3 regions of the Ruegeria sp. ABV3_008 genome follow, and region 1 is predicted to be linked to each of the others. Evidence: riboswitches for the same ligand, from Rfam matches in the RefSeq annotation. Region 1 holds a riboswitch; each other region holds the start of a gene.

Region 1 (10,478 bases):
CCGGTTGCTGTCCAAGCGCCGGACATGCCGGTAATGGCCGGTACGACCTCGACGGGGGCGATGTCGCGCAAGCGGGTATAGAGATGCATGAACGAGCCGTAGAAAAACGGGTCGCCCTCGCAGAGAACAACGACGTCTTCGCCCTTCTCAGCAAGGGTTTTCAGATGCTGCGCGCAGTCCTCGTAGAACGCCGCCAACAACTCATTGTAGCGCGGATCGTTCAGAGGGATCTCGGTTGTGACGGGGTATTCCATCGGGAACTCCACCGCGCCTTCCGGGATCATACCGTTGACGATCTGTCGGGCCTGACCACTGCGGCCCGGCTTTCGGAAAAACGCCACGTGGCGGGCATTGCGCAGCAGGCGGTCGGCCCGCACGCTCATCAGGTCGGGGTCACCGGGGCCGAGGCCAACGCCATATATCTTGCCGGCGCTCATTCGGCGCGGCTCGCGATGGCGTTGATGGCGGCGACGGTGATGGCGCTGCCGCCCAGACGGCCTTTGACGATGCAGGACGGCACCGGCTGCGCCTCCCATAGGGCGTCCTTGGATTCGACCGCGCCGACAAAGCCCACGGGGCAACCTATGACGGCGGCGGGGCGCGGGCAGTCAGGGTCTTCCAGCATGTTCAGCAGGTGAAACAGAGCCGTCGGCGCATTGCCGATAGCGACCACAGCGCCCTCAAGATGCGGGCGCCACAGCTCAAGCGCCGCCGCAGAGCGGGTGTTGCTCATCTCTGCAGCCAGAGGGCGCACGCGCTCGTCATGCAGGGTGCAGATCACCTCATTCTCGGCGGGCAGGCGGAACCGGGTCACGCCTTCGCTGACCATACGTGCGTCACACAGGATCGGTGCGCCGTTTTCCAGCGCGGTACGCGCGGAGGATACAAAACCGGGTGAGAAATGGACGAACTCTTCCAGCCCGACCATGCCAGCGGCGTGAATCATCCGAACGGCGACCTGCTCTTCATCGGCCTCGAACCGGGCCAGATCGGCCTCGGACCGGATGGTTGCAAAGCTTTCCTTGTAGATCGCCGCGCCGTCGGTTTCGTAAGTGTAGGGCATCAGGTGAAGTCCATCGTCATCAGTGTTTCGGGGTCCAGCCCGCGCAGGATTGGCTCATCCTCCGCACGGCCCTGTTTGACAAGATCAAATCGTCCGTTCTGGCCGACTAAAGTCACATCCGCAGGGCCCATCCGAGCGCACCCTTTGGAACAACCCGAGACATGAAGGGTGCCGGGTACAAGCGGGGCCAGTTCGCGCGCGATAATGCGGGTTTCCACTTGCGCCTGCGGGCAGAGCGGTGCCCCGGGGCAAGCATCGGCGGTCATAAGCGGGTTGGTGCCATCCGTGACAAATCCCGGGGCGGGTATCGCCGCCCCGCCTTCCAGCAGGATCAGCCGCCAAGGAGTGACACGCAGGGCAGAGGCGCCGCTGTCGCGGATCAGCGCGTGCAGCTTATTTGCGGGCAATTGCCCAAAGGCCGCACCGTAGAGGCTACCTAGATCGCAAGCGCCTGGTTGTAACGACGCGCCAATTGGTCCGGGGTCGCGGCCCTGCCATTCCGCAGGCAGACCAAAAGCCGCCACGACCCGCGCCATGCGGCGTGTGTCGGACGTGAAGACCTTCGCAAACCACGTGGCCAGAGCAATCAAGTGATCAATGGCCTCGGCCTCGGAGACGACGCGTCCCGTCTGTGCCCCATCTGCGCGCAGGATCAGCCCATCGGCGGAACGCTCCACCCGGATATCGGCCGAGTCCGCCGCCAGCAAGCGCTCCGGTCCCGTGTCGATGGCAAAGCCGAACTTGGCCGGTAGCGCGGGCAACTCGTTCAGGCGGTCGATCAATTCCTGCGTCAGCCGCGCGGTCAGATCGCCCGGCTGGTAGAGCGGTGAGACCAGAATGTTGCGCCGGACCTCAATACCCGGCTCCGCGTCCAACAGCCCAAGCGCGGATAGCTCGGACAGAAATGCCTGGTGTTCACTTTCCTGCACGCCACGCAACTGCAGGTTCGCACGGTTGGTCAGGTCGATTGTGCCGTTGCCGAATTGCTGGGCCAGTTCACACAGACCAAGCGCTTGTGGCGCGGTCAGCCGCGCCAGCCGAGGGCGCACGCGCACCACCAGCCCATCTCCAGACATCATCGGTCGGTGGGCGCCGGGGCACCAACCTTGGACGACTGGTTTTGGGGTGGGCGCGCTCATCCCAGCCCCCCCAGGTCCGCCCGGATCGAGTTGCGCCGGGTGTTCCACAAGCCGGCATCCAGCAGCGCGCGGAACCGGTCCTGCATGGCCTGATGGGCCTGCGGATTGGCCTGTTGCAGGAAAGCATCCACATCTTCATCGCCCAGCGTGGCATCGTGGTAGATGTCGAATAGATGCGGCGCAACGGTACCCGACAGATGCGCAAACGAGGCCATGTGATCCAATGTCGCGGCGATCTCGGCCGCGCCGCGGAAGCCGTGGCGTTGCATCCCGGCGATCCAGTCAGGATTGGCAGCGCGGGCATGGACAACGCGGCTGATCTCTTCCGGCAGGGTACGGGCGCGTGGATTTTCGGGATTGGTGTTGTCCAGGTGATACAGCTGCGCGGTGCCACCCGTGGCCTTCTTGGCGGCGGCAAAACCGGCCTCATGCGTGGCGTAGTCATTGGCCAGCAGCAGGTCTGTTTCGGTCAGGTCCTGCAGGTGAACAAAACTGTCAGCATGCGCCACGCGTTGGGTGATGCCCGCCTTGTCCTGAACGATATTCTCGCCCTCCAGCGCAAAAGAGCTGGCCTCAAGCCATGCCTCACCTGCCTGTGCGCGGGCCTCGTCGGTATAGACCTCGGATAGTTGGGTCATGTTGACGCCATAGCTGCCGGGGGCGGGGCCGAATACGCGGGCCGACGGGGCCTGACCGGCATAGGGGTTCCAGTCGGTCGCCTCATCCCGCGCCGCCAACGCGCGGATGGCCTGACAGTAAAGCGCCGAGAGGGTTGGGAAGACGTCCCGGAACAGGCCCGAGACGCGCAGCGTCACATCCAGGCGCGGGCGGCTGAGGTCGGTTATCGGCAGCACTTCGATCCCCGAGACCCGTTCCGAGCCCTTATCCCAGACCGGTTTCACGCCCAGCAAGTGCAAAGCCATGGCGAATTCCTCGCCCGCCGTGCGCATGGTGGCCGAGCCCCATAGGTCAACGATCAGCCCCTTGGGATAGTCGCCTTCTTCCTGAAGGTGACGGCGGACCAGTTCCTCGGCCAGCTTGACGCCTTGGGTGTAGGCCGCCCGCGTCGGCACCGAGCGGGGGTCGGTGGTATAAAGGTTCCGCCCTGTTGGCAGAACATCCGAGCGACCGCGATAAGGGGAACCGGACGGCCCGGCCTCGATCCGTTTCCCGGCCAGCGCGTCGATAAGAGCGGTCCGTTCCGCATGGGCCGAAGGCGAAGGGTCGAAAGTGCTGGAAACCTCAGGCGCGCGGCCATAGATATGCAGTCCGTCGCCAAACTGGCTTTCTTTGATGTCGCAAACAAAGCGGTCGATTCGGGTTACCGCCTCGGCAGTGCAGGTGGCCTGATCGAGGCCCAGATCGCTCTCCAACCCGATGGCCTGTGCCTCGTCGCGGATATCTTCCTGAAGGCGGTCGCGGCGTTTGGGATCAAGTCCGTCGGCATTCGAGAACTCATCGAGCAGAGATTCCAGCCGCACCATGCGATCCGGAGTGCCGCTTTCCTTCATCGGGGGCGGGATATGGCCCAGCGTTACGGCTCCGATCCGGCGCTTGGCTTGCGCGGCCTCGCCTGGGTCGTTGACGATGAAGGGGTAGATCACTGGCAAGTCGCGGATCAGCGCCTCGGGCCAGCAATTCGCCGACAGAGCAACGGACTTGCCCGGAAGCCATTCCAGAGTGCCATGTGCGCCGATATGGATCAGCGCGTCTGCGCCCAGCCCTTTGCGGAGCCACAAATAAAACGCGACGTAGCTATGGCGCGGGGTGCGAGACAGGTCGTGGTAGTCGTCATCGCGCAGCTCGGGCGTGCCGCGTTCGGGTTGTAGTGCAACCAGCGCGTTGCCGCGACGCAAGGCGGTGAAGTGGAACGCGCCCTCGGTAAAGATCGGGTCGTCCTCGGGCTTACCCCAAACGGTTTGGAGATCGGCGCGCAGTGGCTCGGGCAGGTCTGCCAAGGCTACCTGGTAGTCTTCCAGAGGCCATGAGATGCGCGCGTCTAGCAGGGTTTCAGCAATCGGCTCGGCCGGTGCGGTGCTGTAGCCCTCGGCCTGAAGATCGGTCAGCATCGCCTCGGCCGAGGCCAGAGCGTCCAGACCCACCGCGTGCGCCATTTGCCAGTCTTTGCCAGGATAGGTCGACAGCACCAGCGCGGGCACCTGATCCGCCTTGGGTTTGTCATGCAGGGTCAGCCAGCCGGTGACACGGTCGATAATCGCTTCGATCCGCTCTTGCTCAGCCCGGTGGGCAAAGCGGGAATATTCCAGATGCGGGTCACGTTTGCCCGGTTCTTTGAACGAGGCAATGCCCGCCGAAATGCGCCCGTCCACTTCGGGCAGCACCACATGCATGGCGAGATCAGCGGGGGAAAGGCCCCGTTCGGCCTCGGCCCAAGCCTTGCGGCGGGACGTGGCGAGGGCCATCTGAAACACGGGCACGCCCGCCGCGTCCAAAGGGGATGTACCCGACGCGCCTTTGCCCGAGAAGGAGGTGGCATTGATGATCGCCGAAGGTTTCAGCGTGACGATGTTGTCACGCAGCCATTCAGCGGCAGCAGGAGCTTTGAGGGAGGGGGCGAAGAGGCCCACCGCCTCGAACCCGCGACCCCGCAAGCTGCGGATCACGGTGGCGACAGGGGCCGTGTCCACCGAGGTCAAATAGGCGCGATAGAAGGTGACGACGATACGTTTTGCGTCGCCCGCAAAGGCAGTCTCAACCGGGATCACGCCGCGATCAGGACACCACGCGCCGGATTCGGGCAGAGTTTTGGCCCCCATAACCGGGCCGGCATAAAGCCCCGCCGCCAATGCCATCTGCGCCAAGGCGGCCTGTGCCGCGACTTCGCCGCCTGTGTCGCAGAGATGTGCCAGACGGCGCAGGGTCGAGACGGGCAGGGTGGAATAGTCATCCAGCCGCGGGTCCTCACGCCCGTCGGCGGGTAGGACGGCCAACGCGATGCCCTTGGCCTTCGCCAGCGACAGCACTTGCTGCAGCCCGTAAGCCCAGTAAGGCACGCCGCCAATCAGGCGGATCAGAATGCCCTTGGCGCCCTCCAGCGTCTGCTCCACGTAGGTGTCGACGGACAGAGGATGTTTCAACGCCGTCAGGTTCGCCAACCGCATCGTGGGCATACGCCCATCCGGCCCGCCACCGCGATGCCAGCCCGCCGCGAAAGCGCCAAGGTCGCTGTCCGAGAAGGACAGCACCACCAAATCCGCCGGGCTCTGGCCCAGATCGGTTGGGGTTTCCGTTTCTTCTAACCCGTGGCTTTCGCGGAAGACGACGTGCATAGGTCTTACTCGGCGGCCTCGGTTACACCCGCGAGGATATCGCGGATTTCTCCTTCTTTGATGTCGTCATGCTCGGCGATCACCACCATGCGCGAGCGGCGGTCTTCACCGGGCTCCCACGGACGGTCATACTGGTGACGCACACGAGCACCCACGGCCTGCACCAGCAGGCGCATCGGTTTGCCTTGAACGGCGGCATAGCCTTTGACGCGCAGGATGTTCAGCTCATTGGCCAGACGCTCGATCTTGGCGACCAGATCGGCAGGATCGGATTGTTCCGGCAGATCAACGATGATGCTTTCGAAATCGTCATGTTCGTGATCGTGGTGACCATCGTGATGGCTGGGCCGCGCGTCCATGTCGTCTTCTGCAGCCGCTTCCAGCCCCAGAACGACACGTACATCCACGGCGCCTTCGGCCACTTCGACAACGGGCAGCGGGCGAGGGGCCTCGGCGGCGATGATCTCTTTGGCTTTTGCAACGCCTTCGGGACCGGCCAGATCGGGCTTGGTCAGCAGGATGATGTCGGCGCAGGAAATCTGATCCTCAAACACCTCGGAAAGGGGCGTTTCATGGTCGATCGAATCGTCGGCCAGGCGCTGAGCGTCCACGGCTTCGACATTCGGCGCAAAGCGACCGGCGGCGACGGCCTCGGCATCGGCCAGCGCGATCACGCCATCAACGGTGATTTTGGAACGGATATCGGGCCAGTCGAACGCCTTCAGCAACGGCTTGGGCAGGGCGAGGCCAGAAGTTTCGATCAGGATGTGATCGGGGCGCGGCTCCAGCGCCATCAGGGCTTCGATAGTCGGGATGAAATCATCGGCCACGGTGCAGCAGATGCAACCGTTCGCCAGTTCCATGATGTTTTCCGCCGGACAATCCGGGATCGCGCAGGATTTCAGGATATCGCCGTCGACGCCAACATCGCCGAACTCATTGACCACAACGGCCAGACGCTTGCCCTGCGGGTTCTGCATAAGGTGCTTGACGAGAGTTGTTTTGCCCGAGCCCAAAAAGCCAGTGATCACAGTGACGGGGAGTTTCTCAAGATTGCTCATTTCAGGGCTCCAATCGGGGGAATGCGGGCTGCGCAGTTTTTGCGGAAATGTTCGGGGCGTTCGCGCCATTTGACCAAGCCGTCTTCGGTCGCGAGGTACTTGGTGGCACCGTCAACGATCACGTCGACATGGTCTGTTTCGTTCAGGTGCTCATAGACGAAGGTCCAGCGATCCGGGCCGCCGCGCAGCACGATGGAACAGCCCTCGTTGCAGTTCGACAAGCATTCCACGGCTTTAAGGGTAATCCCTTCCGGCAGCTCCGCCTGTTCAAGCGCCTTGTGCAACAGGGTGCCGGGGCGTTTCTCATCGTCTTCAACGGGCAGCCCGCGACGACAGGTTGTGCAAACCAGCAATTCGACCGGAGCGGTCTCGGTCATGTCTCTCATCCCCCCAAATCCTCATCGTGGGGGACGGGGTTTCATGCGGGTCCCTTGACCCGACACCGGAACACCCCGTCCGGTTTCATCTTCGGGCGCTGGCAGGTCTCCCGGCTTGCGGATGTCAGAGTTGTCCTCTGTCGGATGTCCCGCCTTCCCGGCTTTGCGCCAGTGGCTTGGGCACCCTCTCCGGTCACGGTCGCGGGGGCGGCTGCGTTTGGCGGAAAACCCGTTGACGCATTCCCTTTTCATCTGTTCTCACAGACACCAACATGAGGCTCATGCGGCACGCACCCGCAGCTTGTCAAGCGCGATGCAGCTCAGACCGCTGCGGCACGTTGAAAAGCGACCTGCCAGCGTCGCTAGGCGGCATGAACAGGGCGCTGATGCATGGTCGCATGGCCTCAAATCGCAAACGGAGGCGAAATCCATGAAAGTAGGTTTTATCGGGCTTGGGAATGTGGGCGGCAAGCTGTCAGGGTCATTGCTGCGCAATGGAATCGACCTGACGGTTCATGACCTAAGTTCCGATTTGGTTGAGGCCTTTGTCGCGCAAGGGGCCAAAGCGGCTGAAAGCCCGGCACAGATGATGCGCGATTGCGATGCCGTGATCACCTGCCTGCCTTCGCCTGCGGCCTCGGACGCGGTGATGCAAGAGATGCTGCCTGAGGTCGGCCCCGGTAAAATCTGGATGGAGATGTCCACCACTGACGAGGCCGAGGTCAAGCGGTTGGGTGCATTGGTTCTGGAGCGCGGAGGGGCCGCCGTCGATTGCCCTGTTTCGGGTGGCTGTCACCGCGCAGCGACGGGCAATATCTCGATCTTCGCTGGCTGCGATCGCGACACCTTCGAACGCATTCTGCCCTTCCTTACGACCATGGGGCGGCGCGTTCTGCACACCGGAGAGCTCGGCTCGGCCTCGGTTCTGAAGGTGTTGACCAACTATCTGGCGACGGCCAATCTGATCACCTGTGCCGAAGCGCTGGTCACCGCCAAGGCCGCCGGGATGGATTTGAACACCACCTATGAGGCCATCAAAATCTCGTCGGGGACATCGTTCGTGCACGAAACCGAAAGCCAGGTGATCCTGAACGGTTCGCGCGATATTTCGTTTACGATGGATTTGGTGAAAAAGGATATCGGCCTCTTTCAGGACGTCGCCGACCGCGCCGGTGTTCCGCTGGAAATCAATCCGGTGATGATCAAGATCTTTGAGGATGGCATCGCCCGGTTTGGCGAGCGTGAGCTGTCGCCAAACATCATAAAACGTCTGGAAGAGGCCACAGGCCTGGACATCCGCGCACCGGGTTTTCCTACGGAAATGCAGGACGATGAGCCGGAAGAACCAGGTTACGAGGTTGTGCCTCAGGGGCGTTCCTCGTGAAAACTGAATTCCGGAGCCGGTATTTAGAGGAGGGGGATGTGGAGGCGAGTACCGGAATCGAACCGGTGTACACGGATTTGCAATCCGCTGCGTCACCACTCCGCCAACTCGCCTTTTCAAGTAAAATCAAATACTTGCCGTGGTGTGGTGGGCGTTTTAGCAGCTTTCATCGGGGGCGTCCAGAGGATTGCCGTCGATTTTGGGCCGCAAATCAATATTTGTAAGACCCGGTCTAAACGGATCGTGAACCAGGCTTGCGGCATCTGGGCCGTTGTCGAGTCAGGTCGAGTATGGCACAAGCCAATTACCCAAGGGATTGAAAAGAGAGATCAGATGTCAGATTTCGCAGCCCGGCGCCGCACCATGGTTGATACGCAGGTAAGACCCTCGGATGTGACCAAGTTTCCAATCATCGACGCGATGCTGTCCGTTCCGCGTGAAAGCTTTGTGCCAACGGCGCAGCGCGAAGCGGCCTATGTCGAAGGGTTGATCGATCTGGGCAACAACCGCTGCATTCTTGAGCCGCGCACTCTAGCCAAGATGTTGGATGCGCTGAATATCTCGAATGACGAAATGGTCCTCGATATCGCGTCGGCCTACGGTTATTCGACCGCAATCGCCGCGCGGATGGCGCAGTTGGTGGTGGGCGTCGAATCCGACGAACATCTTGCCTCTGAGGCGCAAAGCGTGCTGACCGAAGAAAACGTCGACAATGCCGTTATTCATGTCGGACCTCTGGAAGAGGGAGCGGCCGAGCATGGCCCTTATGACGTGATTATGATACAAGGCGGTGTCGAACAGGTGCCCGACACGGTACTGGACCAATTGAAGGATCAGGGCCGGATCGCCTGTCTGTTTATGGATGGGCAACTGGGTACGGTTCGCATAGGTCGCAAGGCCGGTGATGTGGTCAGTTGGCGGGATGCTTTCAACGCCAGTGCGCTGGTTTTGGACGGTTTTTCCCAAGAGTGTGCATTTTCGCTATAGTCCGCTGACTGTTGTTTCCACAACCTTGATTAGTTGAACATAAAGACGCAAACTGCCGGAGAGGCAGCGTAATTTCGATTTGAGAGGATTTGGTATGCGTGGAAAGACAGCGGGAAAGCTGGTCAAAGCGCTTGCAGTGACTGCGGCCATTGCCCTGAGTACTGTTCCCGGACGGGTCGTCTGGGCTGACAATCTGACAGATGCGTTCATCGGAGCGTATAACACCAGCGGTCTACTGGAACAGAACCGAGCCCTGTTGCGGGCAGCGGACGAAGACGTGGCAATTGCGCTTTCCGCGCTGCGCCCGATCATCAACTGGACGGTTCAGGTCAGTCAGGATTACACGAGAACAAGAACTGACTCCGTCAGAACAAGCACTGACCCGTCGCGATTCTTCTCGGGTCTCACCCTCAGCCAGCTTCTATATGATGGCGGGGCATCGGTGCTGGGCAAGCAGTCCGCACAGGAAACGGTTCTGTCGACGCGCCAGTCGCTGATTGATATCGAACAGCAGGTTCTTTTCCGGGCCGCAACCGCGTATCTGAGCGTCCTGTTGCAAGAAGAAACGGTCCAGATTCGGCAAAACAACGTCGATCTGTCGAGCGAGGAACTTCGGGCCTCGAACGACCGCTTCGAAGTGGGTGAAGTCACGCGGACTGACGTGGCTCTTTCCGAGGCGCAGCTGGCCAGTTCGCGCGCGGATCTTGCGGATGCCAGAGGGGATCTCAGCACCGCTCAGGCCGAGTATGTTAATGCGGTCGGCAAGTTGCCGGGGCGTACGGCTGGGCAGCCGGGGCTTCCGAATCTCCCACGCTCGCAATCCGAGGCAATCAGCCTCGCGCAGCGCAATCACCCGGCGATTCTATCGGCTCAGCACCAGGTGCGGGCGCTGGATTTGATCGTGCAGCAGCAACGTGCCAACCTTGGGCCCAATGTCAGCCTGAACGCGGATGCGGGTGTGACGCAGCGATATGACAATGATGACTACATCAACGACGCCACGGTTTCGCTGAACTTCAACCAGCCGATCTATGCAGGCGGTCGTCTTGCGGCCAACGTGCGCCGGGCGATGGCAACCCGGGATTCGTCGCGGGCCAATCTGCTGAACGTGCAGAAGAACATCACTCAGGGTGTGACAGATGCCTTTGTCCGGTTCCAAACGGCAACGGCTAGCCTG
Region 2 (10,478 bases), on a different contig from region 1:
CCAGATGGTAAACATCGGGTCGCCGGGCATCGTGAAGGGCAGGAGGACCAGCATGAAGATGATGAAACTGTCCATCATCGCCATCCGCTTGAGCATTTTGTGCCAAGGCAGTCGGGATAGCACCAGTAGAGCCAGCGCGATCATCAACGCCGCCGCAAGCGCGGGCAGGGCGGATAGGGAGACCACAACGACCGCAAACAAAACAGACATGACGATGCGCACGCGCGGATCAAGCGAGGTAATCAACCCTCGTTGACCGATCGTGCCAGCCTCGGCCAGCGTCCGTTCCTGTAGTTCCAGTACGTGTGCCATCAGCCTGCGAGTTTCCTCCGCGCCGCGAGGTAGAAGCCCAGCCCGAAGAGGCCAAAGATGTATCCGATGCCGCCCAGAATGGTCTGGAGGTCGTTATGTTCGCGATAGGCGGCGATTTCCCGGCGCAGGGGGCGTATTTCGTCACGCACGGCGGCCGCAATGGCCTGACGTTCCTCATCGCTGAGGGAGGCCACTTTGACACCACCCGAGGCAGGCGCTGGCGACGCTGACGGCGTGTTCTGGACGGCGACGCCCATGATCTTGGCGACGTCCTCGACGGGCATGGTGACCTCGGCCACGTGACCGGCGCCAAGGTCGGCAAAGAAGGTATGGGCGACGGGTGCGGTGGGTGTGTAGATGAAGAACCCGTCGGCGTCGGTCGTGGCTCGACCCAGCTCGACCCCGTTTGGATCGGTCACGACGACCTCGGTATCGGTCGCCATGGTGCCGTTGGAGAAGCCGATTTCCCCTTCGATCGCATCGCCGGACGCAAAGACTCCGGCAATCACCTTATGGGCCAGCGCGGGCAGAGGGGCCGCGCATAGGGCCAGGATGAGCGCAATCTTTCTCATGTGGCGGGCCTTGTCAGGAACAGTTCAGGTTTGACTTTTCGCGCGAGAAGAACGGCAAATCCGGTCAGGACGGCCTCGACTATCATAACCGGGATGTGGGCAAAGAAGACCAGCTTGGCGGCAGGGAGGAATTCGTCCCCTGAAAGGGCCAATGAAATGCCCACCATGACGGTCGTGGCTGCAATGGCAAAGGCACCACCTATGCCACCCCAAATCGCTCCATGGACCGGCGAACCGCGCCCGATCAGGGGGCGGAACAGCAGCCCCGCCAGAACGGCCGGAAAGGCGATGTTAAGCGTATTGATCCCCAGCACCGTAAGCCCGCCGAAGCCGAAAAAGACTGCCTGCAGGAGCAGACCCACAAACAGGGCCGGGAAGGCGGCCCAGCCAAGCAAAAGCCCGGCCAGACCGTTGAGGATCAGATGCACCGACGACGGCCCAATCGGCACGTGGATCAGAGAGGCCACGAAGAAACTGGCCGCTAGCACCCCTGCTGTGGGGATGCGGTCCAGATCCAGCGACCTGAGGCCCATTGCGACCCCACCAGCGGCGGCAACGGCTCCGCCGATGACCACCGGGTTGGACAGGGCTCCGTCGACGATGTGCATCTGTGGTTACTCCATGTCCCAGGCGCGGATCCAGATCACCGCGTCCTGGCTCAGCTCTTTGCCTTCATGTTCGGTTTCAGGACCAGCGCCCAGGGCGGCAAAGCCCCAGTAACCAGCTTTCGGGACACCGAAGGAGAAATAGCCATTCGCGTCGGAAAGGGCGACAACAGCACCACCCGGCATCGGCGAAACAGTGGGATCGGACGAGGCTTGGCTGTCGAAACTGGGTTTGGCGGCCATATATTCGATCTCGATCTCAGCGCCGGCAACCGGTTCGCCATTTGCCAGAACCTGACCGGTGAAGGTCGAGCCTGCGATGATGTTGTAGGGCTTGTTCAGCGGTACGATCTCAGTCGCCAGACCTGCAGGGTTCATCCAATCGGTCGGCAGTTCGTTGCGGTTCAGGAACGCCTTGGTGATCTGCTGGATATAAATATCCTCGGCCTCTTCGTAGTAGGGCTGAGGCACAGTGACCATTACGTAGTCGCCCGAACGCTTGACCGGAACAGATCCCTGGAAGGCCGCACCTTCGTTCTCTGGGCTCGAAAAGCGGATGGGTTCCAGCGTGTCCAGCAGGTCGGTCTTTTCGCCGTTGTGGATCACATAGAATTCCTGCGGCTTTTCCAGATCCATGACATGGCCGTTTTCAAACGGGTGCCAGAAGATCAACTTGACCGGCACGTCGCCCGGTGCCTCGATCAGCGTGTCCGTGGTGTATTCCAGCAGAAAATGTGCGTGCGCCATCGCTGGAATCGCCAGCGCAGCAGCAGCCGTGCAAAACAGTTTCTTCACAAGGTCTTTCCTTCGTCCTTCGTGCCAACCCCGGCACGTTTCTTGCTTGATATCGAGGTGAACGAGACCATTTGCCCGAAAAGAGGGCATTGGCCCAATGCACACCCCGGCATCGGTGACACACCCCTTCCGAGGGTGTATATCCGGCAGGTCTCCTGACTTGCGGGTCAAAGCATGGGGCTGGCCTTCCCGGGTGGAACCCAGTGGCGTGTCAGCCCTGCTCACCGCCTACAGTTGCGGGGGCAGTTGCGGCATTGGGTGGATCAGAATTCCCCGCACCGCATTCCCTTTTCTCCGGCGAACCCGGAACCGGACATAAGGATGCTGATGACAGAGATTCCCATTACCGGTCAATCTCTATTTCAACCCTTAGCGATAACATCCTGTCGATAGGATCGGGTGTTCTTGTTCTGCCAACCGGGTATCGTTTTTAGCGAAGACGTGCTTGCAAGCGACGACCAGAGAATGCGCGCGTTTACAACGCAATCTGGACATCAGAATCAGATGGATGCATCCTGCGCGGCGTCAGACTCCGGCGTAGCGCGCTTGTGTTCGGCGCCCTATTCCCCACAAGCCCCGGAGGCCCAATGTCTGAGATCAAACAAGGCGACACAGTTCGCATCCACTATACCGGCACGCTGCTGGACGACACCGTCTTTGACAGCTCGGACGGGCGCGATCCGCTGGAATTCGTTGTCGGTTCGGGCCAGATCATTCCCGGCCTCGACAGTGCCATGCCAGGACTGGCGGTTGGCGACAAGAAACGGGTCGAGATTGCCTGTGTCGACGCTTATGGCCCGATCAACCCGGCGATGCGGCAGGACATCCCGCGTGAGGGTATTCCGGATGACATCCCGCTAGAGCCTGGAACCCAGTTGCAGATGCAGACCCCCGACGGTCAGGCGCTGCCTGTTACGGTTGTCGAAGCGAACGAGGCCACGGTGACGCTGGACGCCAATCACCCGCTGGCTGGTCAGGACCTGATTTTCGATATCGAGGTTGTCTCAGTGAACTGAAGGGTTGGGGGATTAGCCCCAAAGCCCGTCAAGCGCTGCGCGGACCTGCGGTTGCGTGAGGAACACGAACAAGACCAGCAATGTGGTCAGCGTCAAAAGCAGAACACGGGCGCGGGGGCTCAGGAACCCCGTTTTCCGTTTGGTCTGGGTGCCACGCGTATTGCTGGCAAGGATCTGGTCGGTTTTGCTCATGCCCATATCCCTGACGCCGAAAGATGGTCAAATCTTGGCGGCGTCTGGGAAAGATATGGTCACATGAAATCCGGCTGTGGCATTCCAAGCACGTGGAAACCGCCATCCACCCGGATGATCTCACCCGAGGTGCAAGCCCCCGCGTCCGAGGTCAGGTAAACCGCTGTGCCGCCGACGGCCTCCAGCGTAGCGTTCGAGCGCATCGGTGCATTCTGGTCGCAGAACTTGTACGTCTTGCGCGCGCCGCCGATTGCAGCCCCAGCCAGGGTCTTCATCGGACCGGGCGAAATCGCGTTCACGCGGATGCCCTCTGGGCCGAGATCGTTGGCAAGATAGCGTGTCGCCGATTCCAGCGCGGCCTTGGCAACGCCCATCACGTTGTAGTTCGGAACCACACGATTCGAGCCCTGATAGGTCAGTGTCAGCAGCGAGCCGCCATTGTCCTTCATCAGCGGATAGGCGCGGCGGGCGACCTCGATGAACGAGTAGGCCGACACATCCATCGAGTGCTTGAAATTGGCCCTTGTGGTGTTCAGAAACCGGCCTGTCAGCTCGTTCTTGTCCGAATAGGCAATCGCGTGGACGACAAAGTCGATGGTGGGCCAGCGTTCGCCCAACTCGCCAAAAGCGCGATCCAGCGAGGCGTCATCGGTGACATCCGCATCCACCATGAAGTCGCTGCCGAGGCTTTCCGCTAATGGCTGCAGACGCTTCCCGAACGCGTCGCCCTGATAGGTGAAAGCCAGCTCAGCCCCTGCTTCATGCATCGCTTTCGAGATACCCCAGGCAATCGACCGGTCATTGGCGACACCCATGATCAGGCCGCGTTTCCCTTTTAGAACTTCCGACATCTCGTTCACCCGTTATACTTTGACAGGATCATGGATCCGTTCGTGCCACCAAAGCCGAAGCTGTTGGTCATGACCGAATCCAAACCTGCATTTTCAACCACTTGAGTTGCAATTTCACCGGGCTGGATGCCTTCGGCTAGTGTGTCGACATTGATCGACGGAGTTATGAAATCATTGTCCAGCATGAGCAGGCAGAAGATCGCCTCAAGCGCGCCAGCCGCGCCCTGTGCGTGCCCGGTCATCGACTTGGTGGATGAGATCGGAGGTACCTGACCTTCGCCGAAGATGCGACGCACGGCTTCAACCTCGCCCACGTCCCCAACCGGGGTCGAGGTGCCGTGCGCGTTGATGTAGCCAACCTTGCGGCCTTCGGGCAGGGTCGACAGCGCTAGGCGCATCGCGCGCTCACCGCCTTCGCCGGATGGGGCCACCATGTCATGACCGTCCGAGGTTGCGGCGTAGCCGGTCACCTCGGCGTAGATCTTGGCACCGCGCGCCAGCGCATGGTCCAGATCCTCAAGCACGACAATGCCGCCGCCACCCGAAATCACGAAGCCGTCGCGGTCCTGATCGAACGCACGCGAGGCTTTCTGCGGAGTGTCGTTATACTTCGACGACATCGCGCCCATTGCGTCGAACAGGCAGGACAGGGTCCAGTCCAGCTCCTCGCCGCCACCCGCGAACATCACGTCCTGCTTGCCCAGCATGATCTGTTCCGCCGCGTTGCCGATGCAATGCAGCGAAGTCGAGCACGCCGAGGTGATCGAGTAGTTGATACCCTTGATCTTGTAGGCAGTGGCAAGGTTCGCGGAAATCGTGGAACACATGCATTTCGGCACGGCAAAAGGCCCGATCCGCTTGGTGGCGCCGTTCTTCAGCACCGTCTGATGCGCGGTCAGCATCGCGCTGGTGGACGGTCCGCCGGACCCGGCAACCAGTCCGGTGCGCGGATTGATGACCTGTTCCTCGGACAGCCCGGAATCGGCAATCGCCTGTCCCATCGCGATGTGTGCGTAGGCCGCACCCGGCCCCATGAAGCGCAGGGTGCGTTTATCAACGTGTTCGGACACGTCGATCTTGAGCGACCCGGCGATCTGGCTGCGAAAGCCATGTTCGACCATCTGCTCATTGGCCTCGATGCCGGATTTACCTGCTTTAAGCGAGGCGAGAACCTCTTCGGCATTGTTCCCGATCGAGGAGACGATCCCCAAACCGGTGACGACGACGCGACGCATATGCGTTCTCCTGTGTTCCGTTCTTGTTGGCGTAATGTCCGCTGGCGTCAGCTTTCGGACAGTGCAACCTTCATATCTTTGACTTGGTAAATCACTTCACCATCCGCTTCGACACGGCCATCCGCGACGCCCATGGTCAGACGGCGTGTTTGTACGGCTTTGGTAAAATCAACATAATAGGTCAGCATCTTACGGTCCGGGCGGACCATGCCGGTAAGTTTGACTTCGCCCACGCCCAACGCATAGCCACGCCCCTGCCAGCCACGCCAGCCCATGTTGAATCCCGTCAGCTGCCATAGGCCATCCAGACCCAAGCAGCCCGGCATGATAGGGTTGCCGGGGAAATGGCAGTCAAAGAACCAAAGATCAGGCGTGATGTCGAATTCTGCGACAACATGGCCTTTGCCATGTGCGCCTCCGTCACCCGAAACATCGGTGATCCGGTCCATCATCAGCATCGGAGGGGCAGGCAATTGCGCATTGCCGGGGCCAAAAAGTTCGCCTCGCGCGCATTTCAGCAGATCCTCTTTGTCAAAACTGCTTGGGAATTGGGCCATTCTTGCCGCCTCTTCTGCCTTGGGTCCGTTCATTACATTTGGCCTCACCTAGCACCCGTATGCAAGGTCCTGCAAGAGCAGTGGCCGGATGATGTTGCGACCTAGCGGTCTTTGCGAATGAATTTCATTTGAAATTGGCATCCCTGCGCCCCTATATATATAAGCAGCAAAAATGAGTATCGGATTCATGACACCTCAGAGCCGTAAGATAGCTACAGACTGGTTGGAGAGCGCCGGATTGCGCCCGACGCGACAGCGTGTTGCGCTGGCCGAGTTGCTTGTGGGCGATGGTCGTCACCGGCATGTCACGGCGGAAAGCCTGTTTGACTCTGCCAAGACAAAGGGCGACGCCGTGTCGCTTGCGACCGTCTACAATACGCTGCGCGCTTTCTGCGATGCGGGCGTGCTGCAAGAGATCACGGTGGATGGGTCGAAAAGCTACTTTGACACCAACACCCATGATCACCCGCATTTCTATTGGGAAGACGAAAGTCGGCTGAGCGATGCTCCCTCCGAAGAGTTGGTGATCCAGCGCCTCCCGCAGGCGCCGGAAGGGGTCGAGATCGCCTCGGTCGACGTGGTTATCCGTCTTCGCAAGAAACCTCAGGTCTAGTTTCGGACAGCGCATCAAACAGGACACGTTCCGCTGAGGCCAATGTGGTTTCGACGGGGCCGGTTCCGTGGCGCGCCAAGACGACAGGTTCGGCAGCATCCTTGTCTAAGATTGGCAGGCGGGTTAGCGTTCGATTGTCGTAACTCATCGAATTGTTTGGGCTGGCATAGCTGATCGCAATTCCCTCCCCATGCGCCGCGATGCTGCGCTGAATCTCAAGCGTAGCGGCTCTATGGGCGACCGTTGGGTTCAGGCCCTTGCGCCGAAATAGGTTCAGGACGTGCTGCGCGGACAGCCCCTCTTTTGACAGGATCAGGGGTTCCTGTTCCAGAGTGGCCAAAGTCACACTGTGGGCAGAAGCAAGCGTGTGATCCGGTGGGAGCAAGGCGTGCGGGACACTGTCGAACAGCTCTTGCCGGGTAAACCCTGCATCCATCCCAAGTTCATACGTGATCGCGATATCCGTCTGACCGTTGATCAGACCGTCCAGCAAGCCCTCGAAACTGTCTACCTGATAAGTGACGGTCACATTGGGCAGGGCTGTTTGCAAACTGCGCAAGGCAGAGGCCAGATGAAACGGCGCCAGGTCAATGAAACAGCCCAACCGCAGGTGCGAAGACCCGTGCGGTGCGTCTGTCGGATTTTCGATCTGCGCGGCAGAGTGCAACAGCTTTTCTGCCTGTTCGATGAAAAGGCGCCCCTGTGGGGTCGTGGTCATCGCCGCCCCTCGTCGACGCATGAACAGCGGATATCCCAGAAGCGACTCAACCCGCGTCAGGGCTGTCGATAAGGCAGGTTGCGATACGTTCAGCGCGTGGGCTGCGGCAGACAAGCTGCCATGGCGGCCGATGGCGCAGACATATTCGTATTGGCGCAGCGAGATATATAACATCACGTTAATTATTACTTCGAAAGATATGATTTGAACAGATGGCTTTGTTGCCCTTTAAACGAGTCAAGCACAAGGAGAACGCCATGCCACACCCTCTTGTTTCTCAGGACATGATCGACACCTACCAGGAAGACGGGGTTGTCCTGATCAAAGGGCTTTTTGCCGATCACGTGGACGCGTTGCGCGACGGGGTTGCCGCCAATATGACCGAGCCGGGACCCTATGCCTCGGACAACAAGAAAGAGGGGCAGACCGGGCTGTTCTTTGATGATTACTGCAACTGGACCCGTATCCCGCAGTTCCGCGAGGTGATCGAGACCTCTCCGGCAGCTGAGGTCGCGGCGGACCTGATGCAGTCGAAAACCGTGCAGATGTTTCACGACCATGTACTGGTGAAAGAGCCGGGCACCTCGATGGCGACGCCCTGGCATCAGGACGGGCCATATTACTTTGTCGAAGGGCAGCAGACCATCAGCTTCTGGTCGCCCTTGGATCCGGTGAAGCAAGCCACCCTGCGCTGTGTTGCGGGATCACACAGGTGGGGGAAAGAGGTGCTGCCGACCCGCTGGGTCAGCGAAGAGGGGTTCTTTGCTGATGAAGGCCAATACATTCCGGTCCCCGATCCGGATGCGGAAGGGATGAAAGTGGTCGAGTTCGAAATGGAGCCCGGCGATGCGGTTGCGTTCAACTACCGCACCCTGCATGGGGCGCGGGGGAATCACTCGGACAGTCGTCGCCGGGCGTTTTCATTACGGCTGGTTGGGGATGATGCGCGCTATGTCGAGCGTCCGGGCCGCACGTCGCCTCCGTTTCCGGGGCATGACATGACGCCCGGTCAGCGTTTGCGGGAAGACTGGTTCCCGATGCTGCTGCAGCGATAGGGGGCTCTGCCCCCGCCGCCTGCGGCGCCTCCCCCGGGATATTTTCAGCCAGATGAAGAGCGGATCAGAACCACTGGCCGGGCTCGATCAATCCCAGATCGAGCAATTGGCGCGATGTCCATTCGAACGAGACGGAATTGTGCCAGCTGAAGCTCGAGATGTCGAAGGCTGAACCGGCGTTGCTTTTCAGAGCTTTTGCCGCCCGGAATGAGCAGATCGCAGCCGTCAGATTGTGGTGCCATGGGCAGGCATAGGTGTTGTATTCGGCCTCGCTGAACGTGTGGTCGGGCTGCAGGATTAGGTCTTTACGGGTCTTGAACAAAGCGATTCTGTCAATACGGCGGCGTTCATAGGGGATGTGATCTTCGAACCGCCAGCGCAGGCCGCCGGACATGTCCAATTGGCGCTCGATAGGGCGGCCCGTTGGATCGTGGCGGGTGTGGGCATAGTAACCGGTGCTGTCCAGCATGGCCTGGTCAGGGGCTACGCCGTTCGGGAACTGGGTCAAATCACCGGCATAGAGGTCGATCACGTGGCACAGCATTGCGTTGCGGCGTTCCTCGGTGTGGAAGGCCAGCAATTCCCCTACGCTGCGCGTTTCACAGAAAGGGTAGAACAGGTATTCAGCGTTGTAGCAGTAGTACATCCAGACGCTGGGTGCGGCTTTCGTGATGCGGTTGATCGCGTCGAACACCACGGTCCGGGGCGCGCATTTGAACGTCACGCGATGTATCCGCGCGGACAGGTCCTCGCTAAGGGTGAACTCAACGGGCATGAAGGCCACAACGGACTTGAAGCCGAGGCCTAGATGGTGGTGCAGCGTGCTTTCGACCTCGGTCTCGTCTTCGGCGAAAATCAGGGCTACGGGGCCTTTGGACAGGGCGGATTGGCCTGAATTCAGAAAGCTGTCGAGGGATTCGTACTGCATCGCCGTTTTCATTCGCGTCTTGCTGGAAAGTTTCGCCAAATTCGGGTAATTGCGCCGGCATTGCAAGCGGCGTTCGAAGCATATAGATGACGCCGATCCAGCGACTGCAAAGGCCCGATCCATGTCTGAACCCAAAAAGCTTTTTATCAAGACCTATGGCTGTCAGATGAATGTCTATGACAGCGAGCGTATGGCGGAGGCCTTGGGCGGGCAGGGGTATGTCGAGACCAAGTCGCCGGACGATGCAGACATGATCCTGCTGAACACCTGCCATATTCGAGAAAAGGCCGCCGAAAAGGTTTATTCCGAACTTGGCCGGTTTAAGGGTTTGAAGGCGGAAAAGCCCGACCTCAAGATCGGGGTGGCGGGCTGTGTTGCGCAGGCCGAGGGTGAAGAGATCATGCGCCGTCAGCCTCTGGTCGATCTGGTGGTCGGACCACAAAGCTATCACCGTTTGCCGGAGATGGAGGCCAAGACTCGTGAAGGTGCCAAAGCTCTGGACACGGATTTCCCCGAAGAGGACAAGTTCGAAAAGCTTAAGAACCGCCCCAAAGCCAAACGCGGCCCAACGGCGTTTTTGACGGTACAGGAGGGTTGCGACAAGTTCTGCGCTTTCTGCGTTGTGCCATATACCCGCGGGGCCGAGGTCAGCCGCCCGGCCGACCGCATCATTCGTGAAGCGCAGGATCTGGTCGAACGCGGCGTGCGCGAGATCACTCTGCTGGGCCAGAACGTCAACGCCTATCACGGTGCCGGCCCCAATGGAGACATGACGCTGGCTGGGCTTATCTGGGAATTGAACAAGGTCGACGGGCTGGAGCGTATCCGCTTTACCACCTCGCATCCCAATGACATGGCAGATGATCTGATCGAAGCGCATGGCACCTGTGAAAAACTGATGCCCTACCTCCACTTGCCGGTGCAGGCGGGATCGGACAGGATTCTCAAGCGGATGAACCGAAGCCACACGGCGGACAGCTATTTGCGCCTGATCGAACGTATCCGCGCTGCCCGGCCGGATATCGTGAT
Region 3 (10,478 bases), on a different contig from region 1:
CCAAGCCGGGCTGGACTATTACGACCGCCTGGCGGACGCGCTGCTTGAACGCGGCATCCGCCCCTGTGCGACGCTCTACCACTGGGAGTTGCCTTCGACGCTTGCCGATCTGGGGGGCTGGCGCAATCGGGATATCGCCGGATGGTTCGCCGATTTCACTCAGGTGATCATGGGCCGTATCGGAGACCGCATGTATTCGGTCGCGCCGATCAATGAGCCTTGGTGCGTCAGCTGGCTCAGCCATTTCGAAGGCCATCACGCACCGGGTTTGCGCGATATTCGTGCGGCCGCACGTTCGATGCATCATGTCCTTCTGGCCCATGGCAGCGCCATTCAAACAATGCGTAGTTTGGGCATGTCCAATCTGGGTGCTGTCTTCAACCTCGAATGGGCGGAGCCCGCTGATGATAGTGCTGCTGCTCAACGCGCGGCAGCACTCTATGACGGGATCTACAACAGGTTCTTTTTGGGCGGCGTGTTCAAAAAAGCCTATCCCGACAACGTGCTGGAGGGACTGGAGCCTCATTTGCCCGAGGGTTGGCAAGATGATTTCGACACCATTGGGGCGCCCGTTGATTGGTGCGGCTTGAACTACTACACCCGCAAGCTGATCACCTCGGCAGACAGCGCCTGGCCAAGCCTGACCGAAGTGCCGGGCCCTCTGCCCAAAACTCAGATGGGTTGGGAGATCGACCCCGACGCCCTGACCCGATTTCTGAAAAGGACCGCAGAAGACTATACCGGTGATCTTCCGATCTATGTTACAGAGAACGGCATGGCGAGCGCCGAGCGCCAGCAGGACGATGAGCGCATCGCCTATCTGGACGATCACTTGACGGCGGTGCAACAGGCTTTGGCTGCGGATGTTCCCGTGAAGGGGTACTTCATCTGGTCTTTGCTGGATAACTACGAATGGGCCTATGGCTATGAAAAACGGTTTGGATTGGTAGACGTGGATTTTGAGACGCTGGACCGCAGCCCCAAAGCCTCCTTCGCTGCCGTAAAGGCCGCACTTTCCGAGGATGCCGCCGACCGGCAGGCCTATCGCCAGCCGTCCGGGTCTTTGCGCCCGCATTGGACATTGGTAGCCGATATCGGCGGAACGAATACGCGTCTGGGCATTGTCTCTGATGGTAAGCTGACCGCATTGCACAAACACCCGACGGGCACCCTGCCCGATCTGCTGGACGCGTTGCATCATATACGCGATGAAGTTGGCACCGCGCCACAAGCCGTGGTCGCGGCTGGGGCCGGACCGGTGCGCGACGGGCGCATCCAACTGACCAACGCGAATTTGGACCTGTCCGAGGAGGCCCTGGCCAAGGCGACAGGGGCCGCCAACACCTATGTGATCAATGACTTCACCGCAGCAGCCTGGTCCGTGGCCGAAGTGACAGAGGCTGACGTATCCGTCCTGCAAGGCTCTGCCACTCCGCCGATGGGTACGCGTTTGGTCGTCGGGCCTGGAACCGGTTTGGGTGTCGGTGCACTGCTCTACTCCGAAGGGCATTTCCACACCGTGTCAGGCGAAGGCGGCCATGTGGGCCTGTCCCCACGCACGCGGGATGAAGTCGATATCTTCGACGCCGCGCGCCATCTGGCACCCGAATGCTTTTTCGACGACAGCCTAGTGCTTGAGGCCGAAATGTTCCTCAGCGGAACCGGCTTGCCGATCCTGTATCAGGCCGCAGGCATGGCGGCTGGGCAAGCTCAGCCTCCGGTTCGCACCGCCCGAGATATTCTGCAGGACGCACACGACAGCAAGGACCCAATCGCCGTTCGCACCGCAGATTTGTTCATCAGCCATCTGGGTGCGTTGATGGGTGACATGGCCGTCACCGTGATGCCCGCCGGTGGCGTCTTCCTTCTGGGAGGCGTAGCTGAGAAAAACCGCTGGATGTTTGGCGAAATCTTCCGCAACGCGTTCAATGCAGGCGGGCGTTTCAGCGAGTTGCGGCAGTCGATGAATCTTTATATCTCTGAACAGGCTGAATTTGGCATTGTTGGCGCTAACAACTTCTGTAAAAATGCGCTTCAGCGATAACTGAGCGTATTTTGGAAGAGGATGTGGGATGATCCTGTGTTGCGGAGAAGCCCTGATCGACATGATTGCCGAACCGACCCTGTCCGGGCGGGACGGTTTCGTTCCCCATTCTGGCGGAGCTATATTCAATACCTCTATCGCTTTGGGCCGGTTGGGCGCGCCCGCTGGACTGCTGACCGGACTGTCCTCAGATATGTTCGGGCAGCAATTGGCCGATGACCTGCGGGACAGCCACGTGGATACGACACATGTGATTGCCTCGGACAGGCCGACCACGCTGGCGTTTGTTCAACTGAAGAACGGCCACGCGACATACACGTTTGTCGATGAAAACACTGCAGGTCGGATGCTACGTGCAGAGGATATGCCGCGCCAACTCCCCGCGGTTTCAGCGCTGTATTTTGGTGGCATCAGCCTTGCCTGTGAGCCTTGCGCGGATGCCTATGCCGCGATGCTGGCGCAACATGGCGCGAACTGTGCTGTGATGTTGGACCCCAATATCCGACCCGGTTTCATACAGGATCAGACCCGCTACCGCACGCGGTTGAACCAGATGATCGAACAGGCCGATATCGTCAAAGTCTCGGATGAGGATCTGGACTGGATCATCCCAGGCCCGGAAAGCCACGATCAGAAAGTCCCCCTGCTGCTACAAGCAGGCCCCTCTGCCGTCCTCGTTACCCGTGGGAGCGAGGGCGCCTCGGGCTATCTGGCCGGCGGTGCGGTGGTCTCAGTTCCTGTCAAACCGGTGCAAGTTGTTGATACGGTTGGCGCGGGTGACACGTTCAATGCAGGGGTTTTGGCGTCGCTGGAACAGGCTGGCAAGCTGACAAAGCCCGGCTTGAAAGCACTGTCCCCAGACGCGCTACGCGACGCCTTGACCTTGGGCGCAGAGGTGGCTGCTGTGACCGTCTCACGCGCCGGAGCCAACCCGCCCTGGTTGCATGAAATATAGCCCTACGAAGAGTCTGAGATGAAACGATCCGAAATCAACCGTATCAAGACCGAAGCCCAGGCATTCATCAGTTCATTTGGTGCCGTTCTGCCACCTTTCGCAGATTGGACACCTGAGCAGATGCGCAGCGCCCAGGCGGACAGTATTCGTGCCCATGGGCTAGGTTGGGATATCACCGATTACGGTCAAGGCAAGTTCGATGAGCTTGGGTTGTTTCTGTTCACCCTGCGCAACGGTAACGTCAGCGATCTGAGCCGGGGACGCGGTATGCTCTATGCCGAAAAGCTGCTGATCTCTCGCGACAAACAGCTATCGCCGATGCATCGCCATATCGTCAAAGCCGAGGACATCATCAACCGTGGGGGCGCCGATCTGGTTATGGAAATCTATGCCTCGGACCCCGATGGCGGTGTCGACCGCGATACCCCGGTCACCGTTCCCAGCGATGCCTGCCCTGTCACCATACGGCCCGGAGAGCATTTGCGCTTGAAGCCAGGTCAGAGCGTGACCTTGATGCCCGGCATCTGGCATGCCTTCTGGGCGGAAGGTGGGGATTGCTTGATTGGCGAAGTCTCAACCGTGAATGACGACCGGACGGACAACGTATTTGAAGACCCGATCCCGCGCTTTGCAACAATCGAAGAAGACACGGCACCGGATTTCCTGTTGGTTGCCGACTACTGATTTCATTAAGAATTTCGCGCTTGCATTTTCTGACTAATTTAGTCAGTTAACGACTGACCCAGTCAGATTCCTTGGAATCATCGCCCGGTCCCATTTTTGCGACCGAAAGATAACCTCACATGCGAAAATCCCTCGCCGACCTGTTGGCCATGGACGCCGTTGCCAGCCGCCATGGCTGCGCATTGAAACCAAAACTGAGGCAGGCGATCGAGGCTGATCTCAGCTTTTCCGTCCGCGCTGCATCACCGCGTCCTGAAACACCGGTCGACCCCTGCACCCTTTCGCGAAACGTCCACCCATTGGTTGCGAAATCCCTCAAACCCAAAAGGGAACGCGCATGAAACACTCGGCATCCAACCACACACTGACCTTCACCGATTTTGACGGTTTCGAACGCGGTATGCTCCCTGTCATGCGGCACTTCATTCACAGCTTCACAGAGCCGGAAACGCAGGCGTGGCAACATGCCTTTTCCGTCGCAACCGAACGCTGGGGGCGCGACCAAGGATTGGTTTTGGCGCATCTGGTCTTCAAGATCATCAAGGCCACGCTACACACCCGCCCTATGGGACTAGCCTTCAACGACCCGCTTTGTCTTGAAACACGACAAGAACTGACATGTGACGAACGCGCACTGTTGCGGATGCTGCATCACATGCGTCGCGACGAAACTCCGGCGGCGCGCGATGCCTTGAACGAATTGACCGGAGGCTACCCGGACGCGCACCTGATACAGGCCGGCTTGACCCTGGCCAGCCAGTTCCCAACAAATGGCGTCAGACCGGGCCAAACCGCCCGCAGGCCGACCCTGCGCGTGGTCCGCTAGCGCGATTCCGGCGCTTGACAATAGGAGCGTGAGCAGACTAGCTGCTCTGGATGGTTCCCGACGGCCTGTGCCTGAGGGATGAAAATGGGAATACGGTGCGGCCCGAGGGCCAATGCCGTGACTGCCCCCGCAACTGTAAGCGGAGAGCGACGCCACAGAACCACTGGCCCCTAAGGTCGGGAAGGTTGGCCAAGCAACGACCCGCAAGTCAGGAGACCTGCCATCACAGTTTAACCAACCCGGGGCGGGGTGTCCCGGAAGGAGGCTCGATGGCACATCTGCGTGCTGATGCAACTCATGGCTTTTGCCTTCACTTGGCTTTTGTTCAAGTTGGCGACCCGTGCCATGGCTGATCATTTTGTCCTGATATGCGGCACCTGCAATGGGCCGATCCCCGCACATAAGGCGAAGGAAACGCTGGATAGCCAGCTGCCCGAGGGGTTCTCGACACGCCTGATCGACTGTATGGCCGGGTGCGACCGACCTATGACGGTTGGGCTGCAGGCCAAGGGAAAGGCGCAATATCTGTTTGGCGACATTCAATCCCCTGCCGATCTGAGCGCTTTGGCGGAGTTCGCCCATCAATTCCGGGACAGCGAGGATGGCTGGACCAGCGCCTCGACCCGTCCTTTGGCGCTCTACACCAAAACTCTGTCGCGCATGCCCTGCCTGCCAACGGAGGACACGGCATGAGCTTTCTGGTCGCTGAAAATCTGGAATACTACGCCCTGAACGGCGATGTTCTGCTGCGCGACACCTCGTTCACGCTGGAGGAAGGCGCGATATTGGCCGTTGCTGGCCCGAACGGAGCCGGCAAGACGACGCTGCTCAACCTCTTGTGCGGGGTCGCAAAACTGGCGCTGGGCGATGTGCGTATTCAGGGTCAAAGCCTGCGGAAACTGTCGTCGCTAGAACGGGCCAGACGGATTGCCGTTGTCGGCCAGCAGGAAATACCCGACGGGCGGCTGCAACTGCGCGATTATGTAGCCCTGGGGCAAATCCCGATCAGGGCCGACAAATCCGCCGAAGCTCGTAAAACGGATCTGCAGCGCGTATTAGACACCACCGAACTGTCCCATCTGGCTGGCAAACAGATGGCAAAACTGTCCGGCGGTGAGCGCCAGCGCGCCCATATCGCACGGGCTTTGACCCAGAACCCCTCGCTGCTGTTTTTGGATGAGCCGACCAACCATCTGGACCCGGATGCCAAGGGGCACATGCTGTCTCTGGTCGCCGAGTTGGGCGTGACGGTTGTGATGATCGTGCATGATCTGGTCATGATCCCCGAATTCGCCAGCCACGTGGCCCTGATGAAGAACGCGCAGCTGACGGCCTTCGGCCCGGTCTCCGAAGTTCTGACGCCAAACCGCGTGCGCGAGACTTTTGGTGTTGACTATTTGTGTTTCCAGCACGAAGGACGCGTGATCCCCGCGCTGGACATCCGAAAACGAAAGCTTTCATCTTAACAGGAGAGATTGATGAAACTGAAACTCTTGTCCGCTGCGGTACTAAGTGCACTAGCGGGCGGCGCTGCCGCGCAAGAGATCACCGTCGACAATTGCGGTGAACCTTTGGTGTTCGACACCAAGCCCGAGCGGATCGTGGTTCATGACATGAACATGACCGACATGGCCTTTGCACTGGGTCTTCAGGACAGCATCGTTGGCCTGACCGGCATCACCGGCTGGTACAAGACCAGCCCTGATTTCGACGCGCAGCGCGGTGACATTCCCGAACTCGCTCCGAAATACCCGACGGTCGAGAACCTCGTCGCGGTTGAGCCCGACATGTTCTTTGCCGGATGGTATTACGGCATGAAACCCGGCGGCGACGTCACCCCCGACACGCTGGAGCCCTTTGGCATCAAGACCATGGTTCTGACCGAAAGCTGCATTCACCTGAACACAGACCGTCCCGAAGCCAGCATGGACCTGCTGTTTGATGATGTTCTGCGTCTCGGCACGGTCATGCATGTCGAACACAAGGCGAACGCGCTGGTCTCGGGCTGGAAAGACCAACTGGCCGCGATCGAGGCCAAAACCGCCGATCTGGAAAAACCCCGCGTCTTCCTGCTGGACGGCCCGGCCGATGCGCCCTTTACCGCAGGCAAATATGCCATTCCCGACGCGATGATCGCAGCGGCTGGCGGCGTCAACGTCACCCATGACATGGACACTAGCTGGGGCCGCACCTCGTGGGAGGCTGTCGCCGCCTCGAACCCCGAATTCCTTGTCCTGCTGGACTATCAAACCGGCAACGGCGCGGCGGATACCTTCAAGTTCCTGCAGGAACACCCGGTGATGTCGCAGACCGATGCAGTCAAGAACGAGCGCTGGATCGGCCTGCGTTACGAAGAGCTGACACCGGGACCGGCAAACATCGAAGCGATCGAGAAGATGGCAACGGCGATGCACCGGGGTAACAGCTAAGATGACGAAAACGGGCCGGGCGGTCCTGTTGGGGGCGGTCATTCTGACCGCCCTTTTGCTGCTGTCGACTATCTACGGAACTACCCCGATCCCCTTGGCCGAGGTTTTCACCGCGATTGGGCTGGGTACTGGTGTGACTGAGGGCGACATGTCCCCTCTGCACCGGATTGTCTTTGACCTGCGCCTGCCCCGCGCGTTGTTTGCGGCAGTGATTGGGGCCGGGCTGGGTGTTGTCGGGGTCGTTTTACAAACGACAACGCGCAATGACCTGGCTGACCCGTTTCTCTTTGGCCTCTCGTCCGGGGCCGCTGCGGGCGCCGTTCTCGTCATCACTGTGACAGGCGATGTTCTGGGCATCTGGACCCTGCCACTTGCGGCCTTTTGCGGGGGCCTGATCGCGTCCGGCATTGTTCTGGCCCTGGTTCAGAGCCTGCGCACCAGTGCGCCAGAGAAACTGATCCTTGCAGGCCTGGCTGTATCTTTTCTGTTTTCGGCCATCACCAACTATCTGATCTTCGCAGGCGACAGCCGCGCCGCGCATTCCGTCATTTTCTGGATGCTAGGCGGCCTTGGTCTGGCCCGGTGGGAGACCTTTCCACTTGTCGTGCTAGGGCTGACCCTGATCCTGGGCTATTCCCTCTACCGAAGCCGTTGGCTTGACGCCCTTCTGACGGGGGATTTCACGGCCTCAACACTCGGCATTCCAGTGCAAGGCCTGCGATTCCGGATGTTTCTTGTCGCGGCCTTGGCCACTGCCAGCTTTGTGTCGGTGGCAGGCGTGATCGGGTTTGTCGGCCTGATGGTTCCCCATATCGCCCGAGGCATTGCCGGAACGCTCCACCGCAATCTCTTGATCACATCCGCCGTCGTCGGGGCCATCTTGCTGACGCTTTCAGACATTCTGTCTCGGCTGCTTCTGGCCCCGCAAGAGTTGCCGGTGGGGATCGTTACAACCTCGATCGGGTCGCTGTTTGTGTTCCTCTACCTGTTCAAATCCTCACGATCTGACTAGCACGGTCGTCATCCCAGGTTTTGCCGTCGTTCAAGCCAGCTTCCCAGCTCTTTTTCCGCCGAAAAAATGCTCTCACGGTTCAGTATCTGAGAGGTCATGGCCTTTGAGACCGCCCGCACGCGTTTGTTAATCGCAATATCGCTGGCATCCACCGGCAGATCGCCCACATCCAGCTTTTCATAGATCGACAGTAGCCGGTTCTGCACCGTCCTCAGGGCCAGCTTACGACGCAGCGCGATGGTTTTGTCGGGCAAACCAAGGGCGAGATCGGATAGGATTGCCAACTCAACCTCCGTCAGCGCCTCACCCGAGCGGCTCTGTTCGCGTTGGATCTGGTGGATTTCCCGGTCCACCATGATCTGCGCCTCGATCAAAACGGCGCGCAAAGCCAGATGCATTCGTGAGGGGCTGGCCGTTTTCAAAACATAGCCATAGGCGGCCTCTTTCGGAACGATCCGCGCAATGCCGCGCAGATAGGCCTCATCCGAGTAGTTGGACCAGAACAGAATGCGGGTCGCGGGGCGTTCCGACCAAATGGTCCGCGCGGCCTCGATCCCGTTGCGCTCTTTCATGCGCAGGTCCATGACGATGGCCTCAACACCATTCTGTCGGGCCTGTTCTTCCCCTTCCCGACCGTTCGAGGCGAGGCTCAGGTCGGTCACCTCAGGCAAGGCATCCTGAACCAACTCTCGCAGGTAATTCGCATGCATGGCGTCGTCTTCGACCAGCAGAACCTTCATGCCAACACCTCGGCTTTGGGGCATTCAGAAGCCGGTAGGCAGACCGTAATCTCGGTCCCGCCATTGTAGCGGATGTCAAACTGCGCCGCGATCAGCCGGGCGCGGGTTCGCATATGCGTCAACCCGCCCGAGGCCTGCCGGATTTCAATCGCCCCCATGCTGCGCCCATTGTCCCGCACGCGAAGGTGCAGCCCGTCCACGCATTCAATCTCGACCTCAATACGACTGGCCGAGGCGTGTCGGACTGCGTTGTTGATGGCCTCTTGTGCGATACGGAACAAGGCGATGCGTTTGGTTTGCGGCAGCCGGTCGACCATCCCGCCGGACAGGTCACGAACGTCAATTTCGACCCCTTCATCCGGGTCAATAGCGCGTTCAAGATGGGTTCGCACGGCGTGCTGAAAGCCGAACAGCTCCAGCAAAGACGGAATCGAGGTATCGATTATCTCGCGCAATCCCTGGATGCAGTTCCTCATACTGCTGCGCAGCCCGTCCAGATCCTGAGGCGTTTCGCACCGCTCCAAATCCCGGCTGATCCGCGTCATGTCGGCCAGAGTCTGATCGTGCAGATCCATCCCTATCCGTTGGCGTTCCAGCTCTAGCGCATCTGTAAGGCTGAGCGCCCCAAGCCGCAGCCCCTCTTCCCGCGCCTGCACCTCGGTCCGCATGATCGCCTCACGCCGAGCCTGTTCATTCGCACGCAGCGCATAGAAATACGGGGCCAGAATGTCAGCAATATTGCGCACCTGTTCGACGGCCTGTTCATCATAGAAATCAAGCTTTTGTGACGAACAGTTCAAGGACCCGATCGTGCGGCCCAGCACTTTCATCGCCACATTCACGCGGCTGCGCATATTGTGTTTGAGGATGGGATCATAGTCCCCGCCTTCGAACACATATCGCGGGTCCTCCGGCGCGTTTCCGGTCAGCATGTAGTCGCAATCTCCCCGCAGGATATCGCGCACGGGCGAGACCTCGACCGGGGCGCGGGTGCGGCTCCAACTGGTGCGCAGGCCGACCTCATAGCTTGTGTTAAGCCGCCCTTCCTCGTCTATCAGGCAGACATCCAGGTGATCGATTTCCAAAATGCGCACGATCTCGGATTTGACCGACCGCAATGCGGATTTGATATCCAGATTGCCCGCCAGATGGTTCGAAATCCGCAAGTAATAGGCAAGATCGGCCATGTGTTCTCTTTCGCAGCGCCAGCCTGCCGCAACCGGCATGGGCGAGTATATCGACCAGCGGATCGAGTGTCATGCGGGTCGCCGCAGCCTATTTGCGGGAACCCGCAAGGAATGCGCGCGTCCTACTCTTACTTTGCGCGTGTCCTTTAGGAATTTTAGGCAAGTCGGCCCCGTCAGGCTGGCACCAAAATCGTGCGGCGCTTGGGCCGCTTTGGGAGGAAAACATGACACTAAAGGCCATATTGCTCGGCGCTGCGGCCGGGATCATCACCCTGACAGCCCCGGCTGCCGAAGCGGATACATCCGACAAACGCATTGCCCTGTCCAACAACTACGCAGGTAATTCGTGGCGGCAAGCCATGCTGGAAAGCTGGCAGAAAAACGGAGATCAGGCCGTCGCGGATGGTGTTGTCGCCGCTGCTGACGCCTTTACGACCTCGGAAAATCAGGCCACCGAGCAGGCGGCTCAGATTCAGAACATGATCCTTCAAGGCTATGATGCGATCGTGATCAACGCCGCGTCACCCACCGCAATCAATGGCGCGGTCAAGGCTGCGTGCGATGCGGGTATCACGGTGGTATCTTTCGACGGCATCGTTCA

The links. Region 1 has a riboswitch for cobalamin ahead of ACXAH8_RS00320 (DUF1636 family protein). Riboswitches for the same ligand answer to the same signal wherever they lie in the genome.
Region 2: another riboswitch for cobalamin. It lies ahead of ACXAH8_RS11930 (DUF4198 domain-containing protein); the one in region 1 lies ahead of ACXAH8_RS00320 (DUF1636 family protein).
Region 3: another riboswitch for cobalamin. It lies ahead of ACXAH8_RS15635 (DUF1636 family protein); the one in region 1 lies ahead of ACXAH8_RS00320 (DUF1636 family protein).

The regions. Positions count from the first base shown of each region.
Region 1 is NZ_JBSWYP010000001.1:59,434-69,911, forward strand. Features, by position in the region: gene ACXAH8_RS00295 (precorrin-2 C(20)-methyltransferase) at 1-437, opposite strand, end outside; gene ACXAH8_RS00300 (precorrin-8X methylmutase) at 434-1,063, opposite strand; gene cobG (precorrin-3B synthase) at 1,063-2,202, opposite strand; gene cobN (cobaltochelatase subunit CobN) at 2,199-5,492, opposite strand; gene cobW (cobalamin biosynthesis protein CobW) at 5,498-6,553, opposite strand; gene ACXAH8_RS00320 (DUF1636 family protein) at 6,550-6,930, opposite strand; cobalamin riboswitch at 7,014-7,217, opposite strand; gene ACXAH8_RS00325 (NAD(P)-dependent oxidoreductase) at 7,244-8,314, shown strand; tRNA gene ACXAH8_RS00330 (tRNA-Cys) at 8,354-8,427, opposite strand; gene ACXAH8_RS00335 (protein-L-isoaspartate O-methyltransferase family protein) at 8,648-9,301, shown strand; gene ACXAH8_RS00340 (TolC family outer membrane protein) at 9,396-10,478, shown strand, end outside.
Region 2 is NZ_JBSWYP010000006.1:65,681-76,158, reverse strand. Features, by position in the region: gene cbiQ (cobalt ECF transporter T component CbiQ) at 1-312, opposite strand, end outside; gene ACXAH8_RS11940 (Ig-like domain-containing protein) at 312-884, opposite strand; gene cbiM (cobalt transporter CbiM) at 881-1,492, opposite strand; gene ACXAH8_RS11930 (DUF4198 domain-containing protein) at 1,499-2,284, opposite strand; cobalamin riboswitch at 2,413-2,613, opposite strand; gene ACXAH8_RS11925 (FKBP-type peptidyl-prolyl cis-trans isomerase) at 2,872-3,300, shown strand; gene ACXAH8_RS11920 (hypothetical protein) at 3,313-3,492, opposite strand; gene ACXAH8_RS11915 (enoyl-ACP reductase FabI) at 3,552-4,343, opposite strand; gene fabB (beta-ketoacyl-ACP synthase I) at 4,349-5,578, opposite strand; gene fabA (bifunctional 3-hydroxydecanoyl-ACP dehydratase/trans-2-decenoyl-ACP isomerase) at 5,626-6,135, opposite strand; gene irrA (iron response transcriptional regulator IrrA) at 6,323-6,748, shown strand; gene ACXAH8_RS11895 (LysR family transcriptional regulator) at 6,717-7,640, opposite strand; gene ACXAH8_RS11890 (phytanoyl-CoA dioxygenase family protein) at 7,724-8,521, shown strand; gene ACXAH8_RS11885 (hypothetical protein) at 8,586-9,449, opposite strand; gene miaB (tRNA (N6-isopentenyl adenosine(37)-C2)-methylthiotransferase MiaB) at 9,571-10,478, shown strand, end outside.
Region 3 is NZ_JBSWYP010000009.1:39,378-49,855, forward strand. Features, by position in the region: partial or broken gene ACXAH8_RS15605 (GH1 family beta-glucosidase) at 1-1,018, shown strand, start outside; gene ACXAH8_RS15610 (glucokinase) at 1,082-2,044, shown strand; gene ACXAH8_RS15615 (carbohydrate kinase family protein) at 2,073-2,999, shown strand; gene ACXAH8_RS15620 (D-lyxose/D-mannose family sugar isomerase) at 3,018-3,683, shown strand; gene ACXAH8_RS15625 (hypothetical protein) at 3,803-4,024, shown strand; gene ACXAH8_RS15630 (hypothetical protein) at 4,021-4,509, shown strand; cobalamin riboswitch at 4,544-4,748, shown strand; gene ACXAH8_RS15635 (DUF1636 family protein) at 4,855-5,202, shown strand; gene ACXAH8_RS15640 (ABC transporter ATP-binding protein) at 5,199-5,975, shown strand; gene ACXAH8_RS15645 (ABC transporter substrate-binding protein) at 5,988-6,938, shown strand; gene ACXAH8_RS15650 (FecCD family ABC transporter permease) at 6,940-7,950, shown strand; gene ACXAH8_RS15655 (response regulator transcription factor) at 7,959-8,714, opposite strand; gene ACXAH8_RS15660 (GAF domain-containing sensor histidine kinase) at 8,687-9,877, opposite strand; gene ACXAH8_RS15665 (substrate-binding domain-containing protein) at 10,102-10,478, shown strand, end outside.